Regions from separate parts of the Thiocapsa sp. C2-2m genome, predicted to be linked through region 1. Evidence: predicted binding sites of a transcription regulator. Region 1 holds the regulator's gene; each other region holds the start of a gene.
The links. Region 1 encodes FNR, which switches genes on or off when oxygen is low (the NO sensors DNR and NnrR bind a similar motif). Its sites were predicted from a motif close to TTGATNTANATCAA; they were not measured.

Region 1 (5,648 bases):
AGCCGGCCTTCAATTCCAGATCCAATTCCAGATTGGGCCGCAGAAAATTCGCCTGCACGCCTGCACGACAGTGCGCTCAAACACGGTTAACATGCGCGTCTCGAAGAGGCATCGGCATGACTGTGCGCAATGGTCCGGGGTCACCCCTGGCAGAACTACAAGACTGGTACCGGTCGCCGCTCGGAGCCGAGGTGGCGGCGCTTGAGAGTGCGTGTGTGGAGCGGCTGCTGAGCGACACCTTCGGCTATTACCTGGTCCAGATCGGCGTGACCGAGAGCTTTCGAGACGCCATGGCCTCAAGTCGAATCCGCCATCGGATCCTCATGCCCTGCGAGCAGCCCTCGGGTCACGGTGGACGCGAGATCGTCGGATTGCCGAGCCGGTTGCCGCTTGCGAGCGATTCGATCGACGCCATCCTGCTGCCCCATACCTTGGATTTTTCGCCCGATCCGGATGCGGTGCTGCGCGAGGTCGAGCGCGTCCTGATCCCGGAGGGTCGAGTGATCGTGCTGGGCTTCAACGCGCTCAGTGCCTGGGGTCTTTGGTCCCTGCTGCGCGGTTCGGCGACGCAGGTGCCTTGGTGCGGGCGTTTCCGCACCGCTTATCAGATCGAGGATCGGTTGTCCGTGTTGGGTTTCGATATCGAGATTCGAGAGCACATCATGTTTCGGCCGCCGTTCCGGCGCGCCTTGGGACCGAGCTGTGCGGCATTCGACACCTTGGGGCGGCGACTCTGGCCGATTCTGGGCGGTGTCTATTTGATTCGGGCCGTCAAGCGGGTGGCTACCTTGACGCCGCTGCGCCCGGCTTGGGGGCGGCGCTCGCTGTTGCGCGGCGGTGCGGCGGAGCCGACGACACGCAGGGCCGGTCATGCCTGATTGCGTGCGCGCCTACACCGACGGTGCCTGCAAGGGCAATCCGGGGCCCGGGGGCTGGGGTGTCCTGTTGCGATGGGGCGACGTCGAGAAGGAGCTGTGCGGCGGCGAGCGCGCGACCACCAACAACCGCATGGAGCTGATGGCGGTCATCATGGCGCTGGAGACCATGAAGCGTCCGACCTGTCTGGAGATCGTCACCGACTCTCAATACGTCAAACGCGGGGTCGAGGAATGGATGCCGCGTTGGAAACGCAACGGCTGGCAGACGGCCGAACGCAAGCCCGTGAAGAATCGCGACCTTTGGGAGCGTCTGGATACCGCGATCGGCGGCCATCAGGTGCGCTGGAAGTGGGTCAAGGGCCATGCCGGTCATGCCGAGAACGAGCGTGCGGACCGACTGGCAAATCGCGGGATCGGGGGCTGAATCGCGTCCGGCATGACATGCGCGGTCTTCGCGTCGACTCGGCGTCGCGTGACTCGGCTGACTTCGGCGCAGACGCGATTCAGATATCGGAATTTTTCTCTTTAAACCGCGTCAGGTACGAGCCATTTGGAGTCCTCGGGGATTTGCTTTCCTGCAACGCGGCGGGTTTCACTTAGGACGCGGTTTAAATGAGACAGATTGTGCTCGATACCGAGACCACGGGTCTCGACCCCCAGGCTGGCCATCGCATCATCGAAATCGGTTGTGTCGAGCTGATCGACCGCCGCCTGACCGGAAACAACTTCCACCGCTATCTTCAGCCGGATCGCCAGATCGATGCGGGCGCCTCCGACGTGCACGGGATCACCAACGCCTTTCTCGCCGACAAGCCGCGCTTCGCCGAGATCGCCGAGGGCTTCCTGGACTATTTGGAAGGGGCCGAGCTGATCATTCACAACGCGGCCTTCGATCTCGGGTTTCTCGATCGCGAGATTACCGGCTGGAATGCCGAAGTACCGCGGATCGGGGATCGATGCGAGGTGATGGATACGCTACTCATGGCTCGGCGCATCCATCCGGGGCAGCGCAACAGCCTCGATGCCTTGTGCAAGCGCTACGGCGTGGATCATCGCCATCGCGACCTACACGGGGCTCTGCTCGATGCCGAGATCCTGGCGGATGTCTATCTCGCCATGACCGGTGGGCAGGTGGCCTTGAGTCTCGGGGAGGATCTCGCGACGCCGTCTCATGCCGGGCCGAACGCTCGGCAGCGCGGCCGACTGGATCCGAGTCGGCCGCGATTGCGGGTGACTCAGGCCGATCCGGCCGCGCTCGCCGCCCACGCCGAGCGACTCGCGGCGATCCAGGCGGCAAGTGCCGAAGGTTGTCTTTGGCTTCGCGCCGAGGGATGACACCGCTCGCGGTCTAAACCGCGCCCGGCGCAAGATGCGTCATCGAGATCCTGTGTGGTCTTTTGGAACCCCGCAGTCTCGGCGGAGACGCCGTTTGGAATTTTATCGTTTCAATTTCCTAAACTGCGCCGACTCCGAGGGTTGTCGATCGCTCCGGGGCAGATCCAGTCCGACGAGCATCCCAAAGCCGCAGCGGGCGCAGTTTAGCTCTGCTGCTGTTGGCGCCGATTCTGCCCGGCGCCGCCCACCAGCGACTCCAGCGTGTCCACGTCGAGCAACTGAATGTGCTTGCGGTCGACGTTCATCAGGCCATCGTCCTGGAAACGCGTGAAGAGTCGGCTGACGGTCTCGACGGCGAGACCCAGGTAGTTACCAATCTCGTGTCGGGACATGCTCAGATAGAAGTCGGTCGCGGACAATCCGCGTTTGTGCAGTCGCTTGGACAGGCTAAGCAGGAAGGCGGCGAGCCGCTCTTCGGCGTTCTTTTTACCGAGGAGCAAGAGCATGTCCGTGTCGTGCCCGATCTCTTTGCTGAGCAGCCGATACATCTGATGCTGAAGACTTGGAATGGTCGCCGTGAGCTCTTCGAGCCGGGTGAAAGGGATCTCGCAGATGGCGGATGTCTCGAGCACCTTGGCCGAGCAGGCGTGGATGTCCTTGTCGATCGCATCCAACCCGATCACCTCGCCCGGAAGATGAAAACCCAGCACCTGCTCGCCGCCCTCGGGGCTGGGGGCAAAGGTCTTCACGGAGCCGGTCTTCACAACATAGAGCGAACGAAATCGGTCCCCGTCGCGAAACAAAAAGTCACCCCGGTGAAGCGGTCGTGTTCGCTTTACGATCTCGTCGAGTCGCTCCACATCGTCCGGTGCAAGGCCCATCGGCAAACAGAGCGACGACAGGGAGCAGTTCCTGCAGGCGATGCGAATGGTCTCCAACGAGATGACTTTATGATGGCTCACAGCATCGCCCCACAATCTTCGATCGCCTGATTTTGAACCGTCGTTTGATCTGGATCAAGCGAAGATTATCTTCTTGTCATCGGGTCGACCTGAACCCGCAAGAAAAGGCCGCGCCCTCGCGGGCGCGGCCTTGACGCGAGCCTGACGAATCGGCGTTCGGCTTACTTCGCTTCGCCGGTCGCGGGGGCAGCGGGCGCGGCGTAGGGCGCAGCATACGGCACGCCGTAGTAGGGGGTGCCGTAACCCGGATAGCCATAGCCGTAGCCGGGGTAACCGTAACCGTAGCCTGGATAGCCGTAACCGTAGCCGCGTCCGTAGCCGCGACCACGTCCGTAGCCGCGACCGCCGCCGCTCATGTTCATGTTGAAGTCGCCCCAGCCGTCGCCGAGCATGTCGCCGAACAAGTCGCCGAGACCGGAGCCATAACCGGGCCCGTAGCCGCCGTAGCCCGGACCGCCCCAACCCGGTCCCCACCACGCCTGGGCCGGGCTCACGGCGAAGGCGGCGGCGCCTGCGATTACGGCGGCACTCAACAATTTCGCTGTTTGATGCATCGTTGACGCTCCTCTATTGACATTTGACATTCATCATCAACAACATCGATCAAGGCCGCTGCGACGCCGCCCGATCCTGACGAGCGCCGGCAGCGCCGAGAGGGTGTGTTTCGTGACTTGCGAAACGCCGTCAAATATACCCAGATCTCTGGATTTTGTGAAGTTTGCCGGGGCCGGCCCGGGGCCGGCGGCAGGGTTCGGGCGTGCGATGGTCGTCCCGAGTGCTCGGGTCAGCGCGCGCCTGTATCCCCGTTGAGCGGATCCGGGGATTTTGGTAGCGTGTCGGCGGATACGGGCCATCGCCCTCGACTGCCTCCTCGACCCCCATGACCAAGTTCATCTTCATCACCGGCGGTGTTGTCTCGTCGCTCGGTAAAGGCATCGCGTCGGCGTCTCTCGGGGCGCTGTTGGAGGCTCGCGGCCTGCGGGTGACCATGATCAAGCTCGATCCCTATATCAACGTGGATCCGGGCACCATGAGTCCGTTCCAGCACGGCGAGGTCTATGTGACCGACGACGGGGCGGAGACCGACCTGGATCTCGGCCACTACGAGCGCTTCCTGCGCACCCCGATGGGTCGCAACAACAACTTCACGACCGGGCAGATCTACGAGAGCGTCATCCGCAAGGAGCGGCGCGGCGACTATCTCGGGCGGACGGTCCAGGTCATCCCGCACATCACCGACGAGATCAAGCAGGCGATCCGTCTGGGCGCCGAGGGCGCCGACGTGGCCATGGTCGAGATCGGCGGCACCGTGGGCGACATCGAATCCTTGCCCTTCCTCGAGGCGATCCGCCAGATGCGGGTGGAGGAGGGGCGCGAGAACGCGCTCTTCATGCATTTAACCTTGGTGCCCTATATCCGCACCGCCGGCGAGATCAAGACCAAGCCCACGCAGCACTCGGTCAAAGAGCTGCGCTCCATCGGTATCCAGCCGGACATCCTTTTGTGTCGGGCGGAGAAGCACCTGCCGGACGAGGAGCGGCGCAAGATCGCGCTCTTCACCAATGTGACCGAGGACGCGGTCATCTCGGCGGTGGATGCGGACAATATCTACCGCATCCCGCGCTTGCTGCACGACCAGAAGCTCGACGAGCTGGTGGTGCGCCAGTTCCGGATCGAGGCCCCAGAGGCGGATCTGTCCGAATGGGATCGCGTCCTGGAAGGTTTCGATCACCCCGAGCAGGTCGTCCGTGTCGGCATGGTCGGCAAGTACATGCACCTCACCGAGGCATACAAATCGCTCTCCGAGGCGTTGGCCCATGCCGGCGTGCACACCAAGACCAAGGTCGAGATCGTCTATACGGATTCGGAGGTGATTGAGCAGGAGGGGACCGACAGTCTCGATGGGCTCGACGCCATCCTGGTCCCGGGCGGGTTCGGCGAGCGCGGGATCGAAGGCAAGATCCAGGCGGCCCGATACGCACGCGAGCACCGCATCCCCTATCTCGGGATTTGTCTGGGGATGCAGGTCGCCGTCATCGAGTACGGGCGTCACGTCGCCGGCCTGGATGGCGCGCACAGCACCGAGTTCGATCGCCGGACGCCCCATCCCGTGATCGCGCTCATCACCGAGTGGCGCGACGAGCGCGGGCGGATCGAGACCCGTGACGAGGGCGTGGATCTGGGCGGCTCGATGCGCTTGGGTGGCCAGAACTGCCGTCTGGAGCCCGGCAGCCTTGCGCGCAATGTCTACGGCAAGCCGCAGGTCCGCGAGCGCCATCGTCATCGCTACGAGTTCAACATCTGCTATCTGAACGTCATGAAAGACGCCGGGATGCGTTTCTCCGGTTGGTCGCTCGACAACCGGCTGGTGGAGATCATCGAGATCCCGGACCATCCCTGGTTCATCGCCTGCCAGTTCCATCCCGAGTTCACCTCGACCCCGCGCGACGGTCATCCGCTCTTCTGCGGCTTC
Region 2 (5,648 bases), on a different contig from region 1:
CGCGGGGCCGCCACACTCGCGCCGATCGCAATTAAACCGCGCCCGGTGCGGTGTGCGTCATGTGTTGGAATGGCTTGGCCGCGCAGGCTCCGATGACTGTCGGAGCCGGCGCGGTTTAGCCCGGTTTGATCGCCTCGATACTCGCAGAGACCAGATAGTCCGTGACCGGCGTTCCAGGGGCCCAGTCCCGAATAAATTCCCTGCTCTCATGCTTGGGCGACACGCGCACCTGCTCGAAACCCGCACCCTGCAGCATCTGCTCAAGCGCATCGATCCCGGCCGCCCCGGTCATGCAACCCGTATAGAGCGACAGATCCGACCGCAGATCCTCCGGCAGCTCGGCGGTCGCGACGATGTCCGAGATGGCCAATCGCCCGCCCGGCTTGAGCACCCGAAACGCCTCCGCGAAGACACGGGCTTTGTCCGGAGACAGGTTGATCACGCAGTTGGAGATGACGACGTCGACCGAGCCATCCGCCAACGGGAGATTCTCGATCTCGCCGAGTCGAAACTCGACGTTGCGATGCCCGACCGCATCGGCGTGCACCTCCGCGTTGCTGCGCGCCTTGGCCAGCATCTCAGGTGTCATGTCGACGCCGATGACACGACCGGTCTCCCCGACCTGTCTGGAGGCGAGGAAACAATCGAATCCGGCGCCACTGCCCAGATCGAGCACCGTCTCGCCCGGCTTCAGCGCCGCGATCGCTTGGGGATTGCCGCAACCCAAGCCGAGATCCGCACCCTCGGGAACGGCAGCGGTCTCGGCCGCGCTGTACCCGAGCAGGCTCGATTGGATCGACACAGGCCCGCAACAACCGCCCGCAGAGGACGGAGCGCAGCAATCCGCCCCCTCGCCCGCCGTGGCTGCCCGTGCCGTCGCCCCGTAGCGATCGCGCACCGCTTGGCGAAGACTCTCTTGCTCGCTACTCTTCATTCGGACCTCCCGTAGGGTCATGCCGTGAACGAACTAAACCGCGTCCAAGCGACATGCGTCATTTTCATTTTGCATTTGGCTTTGGAGATGCCCTCGATCTCGGTGAGACGCGGTTTAAATTTAATATTTTCTAATATCTTAAACCGCGCAGACTCCAACGCTCGTCACGTCTGCCGAGGCCGATCCCATCCAAAAACATCGCATACCGCGCCGGGCGCGGTTTAAAAGCAGGCTTCCCTCAGCGCCTTCATATAGTCAAGTCCCTTCTCGCGGGCAAATGCAATATTCCTTTCGGGGATAGCCTCCGCATCAGGGTATCGGTCCAGCACATTTTCGATGCTCGCTTCGCGGAGCAGGTGCAACATCGGGTAGAGCGATCTGTTCGTATAGTTTGCCGGATCATCGTCGGGCGCATCGGCAAAACGGTACTCGGGATGGAAGCCGGCAACCTGATACTGACCTTCATAGCCTTCCGCTTCCAGAAGATCTTCCGCCATTTCAACCAAGTCCAGATAATCGTCGAAATCGGGGAAAGCACCAGGCAGGATCAGCAGCGTCGTCTCGATCGACGGGTTCGCATCAAGGCGACGGCACTCCTCGAGAAAGACCCGAAGACAGGCTTCCGTATCGGAGTCGCTTTCGACCCGATAGTGTATTGCGCCGCGATTGAGTTCTTTTGCCGCAAAGGGACACATGCCACATCCGATCACGACCTCCGAGATCCATTTTTTGGTCCGCGCGATGACGTCTTCGGATTCAACCATCATCTATTGAGCTCATTCCTGCAAGTGGAAAGGTGAATTCGGGGCGGTTCCGGAGCCCACACGAAGCAGGTCTGAAGTATACGTCCGGGACGCGGGTAAAGGTTCGTAAGCCGGCAGCAGTCCGATGGCGGCACCTCACTCTGCTGCGCCTGCTCGACTGCAAAGCATTTTTACATCCGGCCTCAAAACTTGTCAGCCATCCTTGCACTCCAGGCCGAGCATAACTCGCATAAATCACGTAACATATTGTTTTTATATATCAAATAATGCATGGCAACCCTTTTGCTAATAAGTCCTCGACCGTCCGGTTCCATCCAGGCGCCGACGTATAGCGGGGACGACAACCAGATGCCAACCACCGAAACCTATTACGAGGTCATGCGGCGCCAGGGGATCACGCGCCGCAGCTTCCTCAAGTTCTGCAGCCTGACGGCCACCGCGCTCGGACTCGCGCCGGCCTTCGCCGGGAAGATCGCGCACGCGATGGAGACCAAGCCGCGGATCCCGGTGGTCTGGCTGCATGGGCTCGAATGCACCTGCTGCTCGGAGTCCTTCATTCGCTCCGCGCATCCGCTGGTGTCCGATGTGATCCTCTCGATGATCTCGCTGGATTACGATGATCTCATTATGGCGGCGGCCGGGCATCAGGCGGAGGCGATCCTGGAGGAGGTGCGCCACAAGCACGCCGGGAACTACATCTTGGCGGTCGAGGGCAACCCGCCGCTCAATCAGGACGGCATGAGCTGCATTGTCGGCGGACGTCCCTTCATTGAGCAGCTTCTGGAGATGGCCGACAGTTGCAAGGCGGTCATCTCCTGGGGCTCCTGCGCCTCCTGGGGCTGCGTGCAGGCGGCACGGCCCAATCCGACGCGCGCCACCCCGGTCCACGAGGTCATCCGCGACAAGCCGGTCATCAAGGTGCCGGGCTGTCCGCCGATCGCGGAGGTCATGACCGGGGTCCTGACCTATATCCTGACCTTCGATCGGCTGCCGGAGCTGGACCGCCAGGGTCGCCCGCTGATGTTCTACGGCCAGCGCATCCACGACAAATGCTACCGCCGGCCGCACTTCGACGCCGGCCAGTTCGTCGAGACCTGGGACGACGAGGGCGCACGCCGCGGCTACTGTCTCTATAAGGTCGGCTGCAAGGGACCAACCACCTACAACGCCTGCTCGACCATCCGCTGGAACGGCGGGGTCTCCTTCCCGATCCAGTCCGGACACGGCTGTATCGGCTGCTCCGAGGACGGCTTCTGGGACAAGGGCAGCTTCTATCAGCACGTCACCGATACCCACGCCTTCGGCGTCGAGGCCAATGCCGATCGCACCGGCATCGCCGTCGCCACCGGCGTGGGCGCCGCCATCGCCGCCCATGCGGCCGTCAGCGTCTACAAACACGCCCAAGACAAGAAGGGAGATGACCAAGCATGAGCGTCACCACGCCCAACGGCTTCGAGCTCGATACCGCCGGGCGACGCGTCGTCGTCGACCCGGTCACTCGTATCGAGGGACACCTGCGCTGCGAGGTGAATCTCGACGAAAACAACGTGATCCGCAACGCGGTCAGTACCGGGACCATGTGGCGCGGGCTGGAGGTCATTCTGCGCGGTCGCGATCCGCGCGACGCCTGGGCCTTCACGGAGCGGATCTGCGGCGTCTGCACCGGCACCCACGCCCTGACCTCGGTACGCGCGGTCGAGGATGCGCTCGGGATCGCGATCCCGGAGAACGCCAACTCCATCCGCAACATCATGCAGCTCACGCTCCAGGCACACGACCATCTGGTGCATTTCTATCACCTGCATGCGCTGGATTGGGTGGATGTGGTGTCCGCACTCGGCGCCGATCCGAAGGCGACGAGCGCGCTCGCGCAAAGCATCAGCGACTGGCCCAAGTCCTCGCCGGGCTATTTCCGCGACGTGCAGAATCGGCTCAAACGCTTCGTCGAGTCCGGCCAGCTCGGACCCTTCATGAACGGCTACTGGGGCAGTCCGGCCTATAAGCTGCCGCCCGAGGCCAATCTGATGGCGGTCACCCACTATCTGGAGGCGCTCGACTTCCAGAAGGAGATCGTGAAGATCCACACCGTCTACGGCGGCAAGAACCCGCATCCGAACTGGCTGGTCGGCGGGATGCCCTGTGCCATCAATGTCAGCGGCACGGGCGCGGTCGGCGCGATCAACATGGAGCGGCTGAATCTCGTCAGCAGCATCATCGACCAGACCATCGCGTTCATCGACAAGGTCTATATCCCGGACCTGATCGCAATCGCCTCCTTCTACAAGGACTGGACCTACGGCGGCGGGCTGAGCAGTCAGGCGGTGATGTCCTACGGCGACATCCCGGATCATGCAAACGACGACTCGGCGGAGAACCAGCTCCTGCCGCGCGGGGCCATCATCAACGGCAATCTCAACGAGATTCACGAGATCGACCTGCGCAACCCGGAGGAGATCCAGGAGTTCGTCGATCATTCCTGGTTCAGCTACAAAGACGAGACGCGCGGTCTGCATCCCTGGGACGGGGTGACCGAGCCCAACTTCGTGCTCGGACCCAACGCAGTCGGGAGCCGCACCCGGATCGAGGCGCTCGACGAGCAGGCCAAGTATTCCTGGATCAAGGCCCCTCGGTGGCGCGGACATGCGATGGAGGTCGGTCCGCTGGCGCGCTATGTCATCGGCTACGCCCAGGGCATCCCCGAGTTCAAGGAACCGGTCGACAAGGTGCTGACCGATCTCGGACTGCCGCTGGAGGCGATCTTCTCGACCCTGGGCCGCACGGCCGCGCGCGGGCTGGAGGCCTCCTGGTCGGCCCACAAGATGCGCTATTTCCAGGACAAGCTGGTCGCCAACATCAAGGCGGGCGACACGGCGACCGCCAATGTCGACAACTGGGATCCCAAGACCTGGCCGAAGGAGGCGCGCGGTGTGGGCACGACCGAGGCCCCGCGTGGGGCACTCGGGCACTGGATCCTGATCACGCACGGCAAGATCGAGAACTACCAGGCGGTCGTGCCGACCACCTGGAACGGTTCGCCGCGCGACCCGGCGGGGAACATCGGTGCCTTCGAGGCATCGCTGCTCAACACCCCGCTGGCCAAGGCGGACGAGCCCCTGGAGATCCTGCGCACCCTGCACAGCTTCGATCCTTGTTTGGCCTGTGCGACGCACATCATGGGGCCGGACGGGGAGGAGCTCACCCGCATCAAGGTTCGCTGAAACGCGTCTCGAGGCCGCTTGATGGGCTCGGGGTGAGCTTGGCCTCGACGCAACATGCAAGGAGCTCGTGACATCCGCTCCGCGGTGTCACGCATGCCCCGTGGCGTTCTGCGCCACGTGACACGATGGCCGAAATTACGAACGAGGGCCGGGGTTCTCCTGTGCATATTACCCGGATTCATCGCTCACACTCGGGATGACAACATGAACACCAGCCTTCCACAGGTCAAACGAACCGCTGTCTACGTCTATCAGGCACCCTTGCGGGCCTGGCATTGGGTCAATGCACTCTCGATTACCATTCTGGCCATCAGCGGCTATCTGATCGGTAGCCCGCTCCCGACCTTGCCCGGCGAGGCGAGCGATCACTATGTGATGGGCTATATCCGCTTCGCGCATTTCGCCGCGGCCTATGTCTTCGTGATCGCCTTCATCTTCCGGATCTATTGGGCTTTCGTCGGTAATCGCTACTCACATCAATTGTTCACCCTGCCCTTCTGGCGCGCGAGCTTCTGGCACGAGTTGGTTCACGAGGTCCGCTGGTATGCCTTCAAGGAAGCCGAGCCAGCCAAATATATCGGCCACAATCCGCTTGCTCACCTCTTCATGGTGGTCATCATCACCGTGGGAGGTCTGGTGATGATCGTCACCGGCTTCGCGCTCTATTCGGAGCAGACCGGGCTCGGCAGCTGGCAGGACGAGCTGTTCGGCTGGGTCATCCCCTTCGTCGGC
Region 3 (5,648 bases), on a different contig from region 1:
GGAACGACGATGACCATGGATTCCATGCAGAGCCAAACGCCACGCCCGCGCCTCTCACTCGGCCCGATCCTCTATCATTGGTCGCGCGAGCAGATCCTCGATTTTTATGCCGAGATGCTCGAGACCCCGGTCGACGTCATCTATCTCGGAGAGACCATCTGCTCGAAGCGCCGACTGCTGCGCCCGGAGGACTACTGGGAGCTGGCCGAGCGTGTCTTTGCCGCCGGCAAGGAGGCGGTGATCTCGACACTGGCCCTGATCGAATCCGACGGCGAGCTCAAGGCCCTCAAACGCATCTGTACCGACGAGCGCTTTCTCGTCGAGGCCAACGATCTGGCCGCGCTGGAGTTTCTCGAAGGCCGCCCCTTCGTGGCCGGCCATTCGATCAACCTCTACAACCAGCGCACCCTGGCCTTCCTCGTCGCAAGAGGCCTTAAACGCTGGGTCCTGCCGGTGGAGCTCGGCCGCGAGACCGCCGCCGACCTGCTGGCCGCGCGCGCGGACGGCGTGGAATGCGAGCTCTTCGCCTTCGGGCGCCTGCCGCTCGCCTATTCGGCGCGCTGCTTCACCGCCTACAACCGCGATCTGCCCAAGGACGACTGCCGATTCTGCTGCGCCGACTACCCGGATGGCCTACTGGTCGCGACCCAGGACGGCGAGCCCTTCCTTGCTCTGAACGGCATCCAGACCCAATCGGCCGGCACCCATAACCTGCTGCCCTCACTCCGGGAGGTCACGCGCATGGGTGTGGATCTGCTGCGCATCAGCCCGCAGTCGCAGAACACAGCAGGCGTCATCGACGTCTTTGCCGCCTGTCTGGCAGGCGACATGGATCTCGCGATCGGGATGTCGAAGCTGCACGACTGGACCCCCTCGGGCCTTTGCGACGGGTATTGGACGGGACAGGCCGGTATCGCGAACAGCCCGATCTTGCGGACCACCTAGCCCGGATCGAAGGCGAATTCAGTCATCGGCCCGGCATACTGCGTAGGGCGACCTACGAGAACGCGGAATCCATACCGAGCATCCGCCCCCGAAGCGGAGGCGCCGGTCCGCGGCGATCAGCGGCCTGGAAGCCGGAACCCGGCGACGCGGTCCAGTGCCCGAACCAGCGGCGCCCATCGTGCGGGCGGCTCGAAGGCATCGAGAAAGTTCTTGAGATACAGGCCCAGCTCCGTGTCTCCGGACATGCGCAGCCGACGCTGGAAGAACAGCGTGTCCGCATCTTCGCGGCGTGCGGCCAGCAACAAGAAATCACCCAAACCGCCCGCAACGGTCGCGTCCGGGACCGAGTCCTTGCCGTAACCCGAGATTCGCCCGCCGCTGACACCGAGGCAATAACGAACGCCGATGTCGTCGACCTCAATCCCGACACGCCGACCCACGAGGAAATCCAGCTCCCCATCCCGCAATGCCTCGGCCATGACTTGATTTAAAATGACCGACAGCGCCCGGCTATGTGCGACGCTCGGGACGAGCCGTAACGGGAAAGTCAAGGGAACGACAAAACTTTTAAGACCACGCATACGCAAGTGACTCAGGTGATGGATATCGAGAATTCAGCCAGGCATTATCGAGGGGCGCCGCCGCACCCAGGCATGACCTAGGTCAAGCGCCACCGATTCTCGACGCCGGATGCACGGGATAACGTCGGTTACCCCTGCGCTCCATGCCATCGGATGACTGTCTATGGTGCAGTGCAATATCCGATGCACCAAAAACACCGCCGATACCCGAATCCGGTCAGCCGACTCGAACACAGCAACCTCGGCCGATCGATACCGGCATACGCGCTCCCTCGTCATAACATGAGACCGAACACATGGCCTAATATTTGCTTATCTTTCTTCGTCATCAAACGAAAATCGACATTTCCGCACAATGCGGGATAATTCATCGCGAAACCGCGCCCCCCAAAGACCCGGCTCCAGGCGCCAGGTTCGAAAAGTGTCGTGCTCGCTAAACCCGCCGGCAAGGAGACGGCAACGAATTCTCAGCAGGTATAGCCCCATGCTCATCGATTCAGTCATCGACCTAGCCCCGAGCACCCCGAAACGGAAGGCCAGAATTCGAGAGTACGGCAGCGCCGTACTGATCTTACAGCGCGCAGCGGATGTTGCCGCAATCTGCGGCGGCCTGGTGCTGGCACTCCAGGCACATGACACCCCCTGGTCGGACAGCCTCCTCTGGTCGGGAATCATCGGCGTCGGATTGTTCGTCGTCTTCGCCGACATGAAGAACGTCTACCGATCATGGAGGACCGGATCCATGCGCACGGAGATCCTCTACACGATCGAGGCATGGATCGCAGTTTTCGTCGCATTGTTCGCCGTTGGGTATATTTGGCCGACCCTCGTCTACCCGGCCGGTGTCATGCTGACATGGTTGCTAACCACGTCCGTGTTGCTCGCCGCGTCCCGGATCGGGGCCAGACATCTCCTGCGCACAGCGAGAGGGCGTGGACTCGACACGAAACGTCTCGCGATCGCCGGAACCGGACAACTGGCCCATCACGTCGCGCGAACCATTGCCAAGAACAACTGGATGGGATTTCGTGCCGTCGGCTTGTTCGATCATCGTCAACCGATCGGAGAAGCTGGTCCGCGAAACCGCACCGAGACAAGCGAATCACTCCGCAGCGTCGTGGACCTCGCCAAAAACGGTGAAGTCGATACCGTCTTCATCGCCCTTCCGACCTCGCAGTGTGCGGGAGAGATCGATACCCTGATCGAAGCGCTCGGGGACACGACCGCCTCCGTGTATCTTCTTCAAGACCGACGTCGCTCCCGATTGCCGTGGTTAAGCCGATCGGGCGAAGCCGAATCGGGCGAATCCGAATCGGACACCATTCCGAGGCCACTTCGGCACGACCCCCTGCACCGATGCTGGATGGAAATCGGCGGGATACCGGCAATCAGCGTCTTTGAAACCCCCTTCCTAGGCGCAAGCGGCTGGCTCAAGCGACTTGAGGACATCGTCATCAGCACGATCGCATTGTCGCTCTTGGCAGTCCCCATGATCGCCATCGCGATCGCCGTGAAGCACTCCAGCCCGGGTCCGATCCTATTCAAGCAGCGCCGCTACGGACTTGCGGGCGAGAAGATCGAAGTCTGGAAATTCCGCAGCATGACGGTCTGCGAGGATGGAGATGAGGTCATCCAGGCCCGGCGGACCGACCCCCGCGTCACACCCTTCGGCGCATTCATTCGCCGCACTTCGCTCGACGAGCTGCCCCAATTCATCAACGTGTTGCTGGGGAGCATGTCAATCGTCGGGCCGCGACCTCACGCTGTCAGCCACAACGAGCACTACCGCAAGCTCGTCGGCGGGTATATGCTACGCCACAAGGTCAAGCCCGGTATTACCGGTCTTGCTCAGATCAATGGCTGGCGCGGAGAAACGGATACGATCGAGAAGATGGCTAAACGCGTCGAGTTCGATCTGGATTACATTCGAAACTGGTCACTTTGGATGGACATGACAATCGTCGCCCGCACGCTCACGACAGGATTCAGCGGAAAAAATGCGTTCTGATCCAAGGCTATCGAGCGGGAAACTTGACCGAAGCCCTCTGCTGAGTCGAGGTGGCCCAGGTTTGCCGGCGTACGTCACTCGCTCGACGAGGCTCGATCGCAAAATAGTGAGTTGCGTCCTGCTCGCGTCATCTCTGGCGCCGATGTTGCCGATGAGCCCTGTACTCGGCTGCGACGATCCGGCACAGCACCCGGGAATGGCTGCTTTCTTGGCCCTCGCGGAGTCGCTTCCTCCTCAACCCAACACGCCGATTCACCTTCGATACAAGGTGACGTCATCTCCGTCGAAGGCGCTGAATGCACAGGTCGAGCTTTCTTTCTGGAATATTGCCGACTACAGTGACGGCAGCCTCGCCATTACAGCCAGCGAAGGTGCGACCCTATCGAGCCTCGCCGTGCCGACGTCACTTCCTCACCGTGATTCTATGTCTTTTGCGGTCAGCGCGGATACACCGGGGTATTACCACTTAAGAAGTCAGATCAGCGTAAAGGTTGAGGGCAAGGAAATCACAAGTGTCGCCTTGATTCCCGTCCCGCTCGGCCAGCTTCATGATGAAGCGTCGCCGACTGGCATCCCTCCCGAGCGAGGGTTTTCGGGTCCGCGCTTCAGGAGCCTCATCGAAAGGTGAGTACGGGCCCACCGAGCCAGGTTCAAATCAATCGGATCTCGGCCTAAAAACCCAACTCGATTTGTCCGAACAGCGCTTCGTTTCGATAGTCCTGAAACGCACGGGTTGAATCTCTTTCCTCCAGAGTGACGCCCAATGAGAGTCGAACAGCGCTCCTCGGATTCCAGTCGACCCAGAGCTCAAGATCCGTGACCTTGTCCAAACGTGATTCAGCCCCGAGAGAATCCAAATCCGCCCCACGGAAATCCTGCTCCTGATAGCCCAGCAGCCCTCTCAGAATGGTCTTACTGCCGATTGCCCATGACGGCTCCAGCGTCACACCATGAACAACTGCATAATTAGCAATCTCGTCGCCGAGCGCGCTGACCGTTCTCAGAAGAGAAAGGTTGAATGAGGTCTTACCGGTCGCCTGCCAATATGTCGAGAGCGAGCCGACATAACCATTGTAGTCGTTCTCCGATCCTTGGTCGTAGTCCCTCTCCAGAAATCCGAGAAACAACTGGACACGCGTTTTCGGTGAAAGCCGCCATTTAAGCTCGGGACCGACCTGAAACTCGTAATAGTCCGCAATCGACTCCGATTGAAAATCGCCGTTGGAGTATGACGCGCGTAATCCAAGGGTGTTGGAGGTCGAAGTGACGTAGTCGATCCGCGCGCCGCCGCCGAGAATTGTCCGATCCTGAACACTGCTCTCGCTGAACCCGACGTTCGTCCAGTTTCCCTCGAGTCCCAACCGCCAGCGATCTGCAACCCATCGATCCGCTTCGACGAAAACCCGATTCCGTGAAATGATGTCCTTGAAGGGAACGAGCTGAAACGCAAAGCTCCGCAGACTCTGATCGAATCTGTATCCGACGCGCCCGCTCCAGAGACGGCCGGCAATCCAATCCCAAACCAGGTCTACTTCCCCCCCATCAAAATCAAGATAGTCGAATCGATCAAAGTCGTTTCGGTAGATCAACCCATCCAAGGAAATCGTCTGCTGACCAAGAACCAGGTCGGCGCCGATTCCGAAACCCAAGGTCGTATAAAAATCCGATTGCGCATCACTCGACAGCAACAGGAGATTGGACTCGTATGTAATACCGCCAAGAAGATAAGGCTTAAGAAGCTTTAAAGCGTCTTCTAACCCTTCGGAAAAGACATTGAGCGGCTTCAAAAAGAGGAAAAGTGCGAGCAGGATGAATGACAACCCATGCGGACTAAATGGTTTGCAGCGAACAAGACTAAAGGGAGTTTGATGCGCCCGCATGATAGATATTTCCCGCCAATTCACATTATGCCGAGGACCGGACAAAACATGCAGTCACTTGCACTTTGCAACCCGAATTGCGTGCGGTGTTACGCGGATCATCATGGGTTTTCTGGCGTGGGTCCGATGCCGACAGTCATCTGAAGAACCCGGTGAGACACCGTGATTTGCCCCCTCCCGTTTGGCTCTGCTTCGGCATTCCACTGTGGCGAAATCTAGACCGACAGCTGACTT
Region 4 (5,648 bases), on a different contig from region 1:
CGGGCTGATCCAGGAGACCATCCGAGCAGAGATAAAAGACACTGCCCGGCTCCAGCGGCAAGCTGTGGCTGGTGAAGACGACGTCACTGCGTGAGCGTTTGTAGCCCAGACTCGGCCGGTCGCCGCGGACGACATCAACCGCGCCGTCGCGCACACGGTAGAGTGGCAGATGCGCGCCGGCGAAGATCAGCTCACCCGCGTCCGGACGCAGCAGACAGATGGCCGCATCCAGGCCGTCGTCCGACGGGCTCGCGTCGGTTTCCTGTCGCAGGGTTGTTTTGACCCAGTCATTCATGCCGTGGAGTAAATCGGCAGGCGCATGGCAGGCCTCGTCCTGGATCAGGCGTCGCAGCCCGGCCACTGCAAGCATCGACATCAGGGCGCCGGGCACGCCATGACCGGTGCAGTCCAAAAGCGCCACCAGCACGCCGGCGGGACAGGTTTCGACGCAGAAGATATCCCCGCCGACAATGTCGCGCGGCAACCAGATGCTGAAGCCATCGACCTGGGCCGGGGCGAAGGCCGCATCCCCCGGCAGCAGCGCCGATTGGATGCGCTGGGCGTACTGGATGCTGTCGGTCACGCGCAGCAGGAGCTGATCCGAGCGCTCTTTCTCCACGCTCAAATCCGCGAACGCCTGTTCCAACTGGCGTGTCATCTCGTTGAAGGCGGCCGAGAAGTCGCCCATGAAGTCGACCCGCTGCGTCAGATCGCCGGCGGCGATCTGTTGGGTCTTCCAGGTGAGATGACGCAGATTGGCCTGCAGGCTCTTGAACGACTGCACGACGCGCATCTTGCTGGCCGGCGGCTCGTAGTCCAGCTCGCCGCGCGCCATCGCATACATGAAATCGGCGAACAGGGTGTATTCGCCGATCAGCCGGTTGAAGTACTCGACGAATTGACGAAACTCGTTGGCCGGGTACTCGGGCGGCAGCTCCAGAAGCGGCGGTTTCTCGCCGCGCAGGATCCGATAGCTCGCCTCGGTGAGCCGATCGAGATCGCCGACATCGACCTGGATCATGCGCGGTGGCTCCGCTCAGCCGTCACAGCGCCAGTGCCTCGAAGCGACAAACCCGATCGCCGGATGCCCAGCAATCGACCTCGCGGACCTGAAACTCGCGGCCCGTGTGGGATGTGAGCAGTCCGTGAATGAAGCCTTCATCGTAGGTGCAGACCTGCTCGCCGCAGACCGGGATACCGGAGCAATCGAGATCTTCCGCAACCGTGAGCGTGAACCGCAGTTGCTCCAGATCGGCCTTCTCCACGCGCAGGATGCCGATATTGAGCTGCTTGAGCGAATCCTGAAGATCGGCCACTAAAGCCTGGAAGTCGTGCTTTTGCGTCAGGACGTTCTTGTAGAACTCTTCGCCTGCGCGTTTGCCCGCGTCGTAGAACAGATGATCGGCCTCCGAGACGCCGATTCTCTGGATCAGAACGTCGCGCAGCGTGAACTGCATCAGCCGGTAGACGGCCACGTTCATGGAATCGCCCAGATTGGGGCGGCCCTCGTCGAGGTTGCCGAGCATCGACCAGTCGAAGCGGGATTCGGTGCGTTCTTCTTTGAACATCGTCGTGTCGCCAAAAGTAAGGATGCGGCCGTCGCAGCAGGAACGGCGGATGGATCGGCCGCACGAGAACCCCATCCGTCATCCCGGATTCAGTATATCCGGCTTGGCTTGAAGATGAGCCCTTTCAGACGCAGGCCGCGTCGTCCGTCAGCGCAAGGCGTGCGTCAATACGCCGATAGGTGCGTGCAACGCCGATCAGCAAGCCCAGCAGCAAGGCAGAGGACAGCGCGAGGACCAGGCCCGCCGGTCGCGCCAGCGCCGGAACGAAGACCGATCCACAGAGCAGTCCCAGTGCGAGCAGATGGAGGCCGACCTGCGCCTGCGCCAAAGGGATCGACAGCAGGCTGCCCATGTGGGGGATGCGCAGATCAAAGCGCCTGGCGGCGAGTTGGCGGTGCTGCAGATGAAACCAGGTCAAGAACGGCATGATCTTAAACAGCATGCCAGCCGGCAGGCCGACGCCGAGCCCGACCAGCAGCAGCACGCCGACCAGCGTCGGCGGCGCCGCGAAGGCCCAGGCGACGGCGGCCATGCCGATGCTCAGCATCGCCGACCACCAATGGATCAGCGTCGGATCGAGCCGCGGCCGCTGTCGGCGGCGGATCAGCACCAGCGTCATCACGGCAAAGCCCACGAAACCCAGCCCGGCGGCACCGAACAGCATCCGGCCGAGACGCTCATCGCCGAAGAGCCAGGCCACACTGGCCCCGGTGATCCCGATCAAGAGAACGGGAGCCAGCCACCGCCTGATCGGCGTGGGATAGGCCGGCGTCACATAGAACATCGGCAGCACCTGAATGGCCACGCCCATGACGAGCAGTCCGACCCATCCCATCAGGCCCCAGGCGGCATGCACGTCGACCGTCCGGGCAACGTCCGGTAGTCGGATCCAACCCAGGACAACGGCGACCAGCAGGAGACCCAGGATCACCGTCACGACCAGCGAAATGGCCGCAGTGCGCAAGGCGAGCAGCGTGCCGGGCACCCCGCGCGCCCCCGCCAGAGCGATGGTGACGGGGACCACGAAGACCAGAAAGCCCAGTCCTGTAGAGACCCCGCCGAGCAGTAAAGCCGCCGCACCGCCGGTCAGCAGCAGATGGGTGAGCGTGCCGACCAACCGCACCGCCGGGACCGGCGCACCCGCGACCACGGGCAGCATCTGCAACAGAGCACCGCACATGATCAGGCCGAGATAACCAATGGCGATCAGATGAGTCGCGGCAAGTGCGCCGGGCATCCAGCGCGAGACCAGGAGGGTTGGTCCCTGCCAGGCTAAGAGCAGCCCGGCGGCGATCGCGAACAGCGGCGCAGTGAGAAAAAACCGCGCGGGGATATCGATCGGCGGGGCCTGGTCGAGAGAAAGTCCGCCCGTGTCCATCATTTTATGAACCGCGTTTTGAGTGAGTAACGTCGCTTTGTCGTCTGGGCTTGGCGTCGCCGACACCTGAGGCCATTGGCGCGACGCGGTTCAAAAAAATGAATCGATTGATCTTTTTAAACCGCGCAGCTCCGAAGCCGGTCGGCAGGGAGGAACCGGGAATCCGAGCACTGAACACCGCATGGCCCAACGCGCGAGGTTTAAAAACGGCCCGCGCCCTGTTGCCGGAATCGACTGACCGGACGCTGACGCTCCGGCATGGGTGAGATCAGGATACGATACCGATCGTCCTCTGCGCTGCTCTCCCAGCGGTAGCCCATGCGTCGCAGCATGTCATAGAGCGGATAAGGCTCGCGACGATGGAGCACGCACAGGCGGTCGCCAGGTGGCAGCTCTGCGAGCGCATCGAGAATCCGCTCCATCGGCTCCGGGGCGGGAAGATCGCTGACGTCGAGTGTTCTGTCCATTGCTCATGCCGCCTTTAGCCGGTTGAGGATATCCGGGGTCTGGTCGCCCAGATTCTCCTCGGCCATCGGATAGAGGATGCCTTCTTCCTTTGAGTTGTGTTGCTGGATCACCAGATGGAGCGTCTCCAGGATTCCGAGACAGGCGTCCGCATCCTGCTCGCCGACCGCCTCGTTGAGCTCCTCCACCAAGGAGCGCATCTGACCGTGCTCCATGGTCATTATGGCGGTCGGCCCGGAGGCCCATGGGCTGACGGCGACCAACTCCGGAAACAGCACCTGCTCCTCCATGTCGAAATGGCCGAGCAACGCAGTCGAGAAAGCCTTGTCGTGCTCCGCGAGTCGCGTCCAATCGCCGCCCGAGACCGCCTGCTCGCAGGCGGCGAGCAGGCGGTCACAGCGCTGATGGTCGTCGGTCATAAAGGTGGCGATCGAGTCGGTCATGGCGAATCCTCCGGTTGAATGCTCAGGCATTGTCCCGGCATGGGGCAGTGCTTCCTTGACCTAGGTCAGATCGTATCGACCGCGAACGCGACGGCAACACATGCAAATCCGAGTCACCCGGGCGGATTTGACCTGTGTCAAGGAAGATCAGGAGGCCGACTGTCAATCTGCATTGACACTCACCATCGGCCGGGGGCTCGACGCATGCGCATTCTCTTCATCCACCCAAACTATCACTCGGGCGGCGCCGAGATCGCCGGCAATTGGCCGCCGGCGTGGGTGGCCTATCTCACCGGTGCGCTCAAGACCGCGGGCTTCACCGAGGTGCGCTTCGTCGACGCCATGACCAACGATCTGTCCGAGGAGCAGGTCCGCGCCGCCATCGTCGCGTATCGCCCCGACGTCGTCGGCTGCACGGCCATCACACCCTCCATCTACAAGGCCCAGCGCCTGCTCGAGATCGTCAGGGAGGTCGACCCGAAGATCGTCACTGTGCTCGGCGGCGTGCATGCCACCTTCATGTATCAGCAGGTCCTGGGCGAGGCGCCCTGGATCGATGCCATCGTGCGCGGCGAGGGCGAGGAGATCATCGTCGATCTGGTCCGCACCATCGACGAAGGCCGCTGGCCCGAGGAGCGCGGCAAGGTCAAGGGCATCGCCTACGCCGTCGACGGCAAGATCATCGCCACCCCGGCCGCCCCGACCGTGAAGGACTTAGACGCCATCACCCCCGACTGGGGCGTGCTGGAATGGGATAAGTACAACTACATCCCGCTCAACAAGCGCGTCGCCATCCCGAACATGGCCCGCGGCTGTCCCTACACCTGCTCCTTTTGCTCGCAGTGGAAGTTCTGGCGCGACTACCGCATCCGGGATCCGAAGAAGGTCGTCGACGAGATCGAGACCCTGGTGCGCGACCACGACGTCGGTTTCTTCATCCTCGCCGACGAGGAGCCGACCATCAATCGCAAGAAGTTCATCGCCTTCTGCGAGGAGCTGATCGCGCGCAATCTCGGGATCCTTTGGGGCATCAACACGCGCGTCACCGACATCCTGCGTGACGAGGACGTGCTGCCGCTCTATCGCAAGGCCGGCCTTATTCATGTCTCGCTCGGCACCGAGGCCGCGGCCCAATTGAAGCTCGACCGCTTCAACAAGGAGACCACGGTCGCCGACAACAAACGGGCCATCGCTCTGCTGCGCGATGCCGGCATCCTCACCGAGGCACAGTTCATCGTCGGGCTCGAGAACGAGACCGCCGAGACGCTCGAAGAGACCTATCAGATGGCGCGCGACTGGAAACCGGACCTCGCCAACTGGGCCATGTACACCCCCTGGCCGTTCACGGATCTCTTCCGCGAGCTGGGCGACAAGGTCGAGATCTTCGACTACGAGAAGTACAACTTCGTCACGCCCATCATCAAGCCGGCCGCCATGGATCGTGCCGAGCTGCTCGACCGCGTGATGCACAACTATCGCCGCTTCTACATGCACAAGGCGTTCTTCTCCTATCCCTGGGCCGGCAGCGGCGAGCGGCGGCGTTATCTGCTCGGCTGTCTGAAGGCGTTCCTCAAGGCCGGCTTCGAGCGCAAATTCTACGATCTGGGCAAGGTCAACTACTGGGGTCCGCAGTCCAAGAAGAAGGTTGACTTCCACTTCGACCCCAAACGCACCCGCGTCGCCGAGGGCGGCACCGACTGGAAGGCCAAGCACAGCCGCAAGATCAAGGGCGACGTCCAGGCCCAGATCATGGCCTGCGGTGGCGGCAAGGAGCAGCTCGATCAGGCCGAGATC

Region 2: AADX97_RS18695 (hydrogenase small subunit) is a predicted target of FNR. The motif match lies at 1,948-1,961, and genes of this name have one in related genera.
Region 3: AADX97_RS13075 (SCP2 domain-containing protein) is a predicted target of FNR. The motif match lies at 1,599-1,612, and genes of this name have one in related genera.
Region 4: bchE (magnesium-protoporphyrin IX monomethyl ester anaerobic oxidative cyclase) is a predicted target of FNR. The motif match lies at 3,982-3,995, and genes of this name have one in related genera.

Annotation. Positions count from the first base shown of each region.
Region 1 is NZ_JBBWVD010000001.1:188,146-193,793, reverse strand. Features, by position in the region: gene AADX97_RS00855 (class I SAM-dependent methyltransferase) at 117-878, shown strand; gene rnhA (ribonuclease HI) at 871-1,302, shown strand; gene dnaQ (DNA polymerase III subunit epsilon) at 1,491-2,213, shown strand; gene fnr (fumarate/nitrate reduction transcriptional regulator Fnr) at 2,417-3,175, opposite strand; gene AADX97_RS00835 (sulfur globule family protein) at 3,337-3,729, opposite strand; gene AADX97_RS00830 (CTP synthase) at 4,056-5,648, shown strand, end outside.
Region 2 is NZ_JBBWVD010000025.1:26,614-32,261, reverse strand. Features, by position in the region: gene AADX97_RS18705 (arsenite methyltransferase) at 116-934, opposite strand; gene AADX97_RS18700 (DUF1415 domain-containing protein) at 1,156-1,701, opposite strand; gene AADX97_RS18695 (hydrogenase small subunit) at 2,047-3,129, shown strand; gene AADX97_RS18690 (nickel-dependent hydrogenase large subunit) at 3,126-4,916, shown strand; gene cybH (Ni/Fe-hydrogenase, b-type cytochrome subunit) at 5,121-5,648, shown strand, end outside.
Region 3 is NZ_JBBWVD010000015.1:31,506-37,153, reverse strand. Features, by position in the region: gene AADX97_RS13080 (U32 family peptidase) at 16-945, shown strand; gene AADX97_RS13075 (SCP2 domain-containing protein) at 1,062-1,424, opposite strand; gene AADX97_RS13070 (sugar transferase) at 1,882-3,534, shown strand; gene AADX97_RS13065 (hypothetical protein) at 3,686-4,162, shown strand; gene AADX97_RS13060 (outer membrane beta-barrel protein) at 4,206-5,414, opposite strand.
Region 4 is NZ_JBBWVD010000014.1:58,564-64,211, reverse strand. Features, by position in the region: gene AADX97_RS12540 (SpoIIE family protein phosphatase) at 1-1,021, opposite strand, end outside; gene AADX97_RS12535 (V4R domain-containing protein) at 1,044-1,568, opposite strand; gene AADX97_RS12530 (hypothetical protein) at 1,693-2,949, opposite strand; gene AADX97_RS12525 (DUF2249 domain-containing protein) at 3,147-3,413, opposite strand; gene AADX97_RS12520 (hemerythrin domain-containing protein) at 3,417-3,854, opposite strand; gene bchE (magnesium-protoporphyrin IX monomethyl ester anaerobic oxidative cyclase) at 4,059-5,648, shown strand, end outside.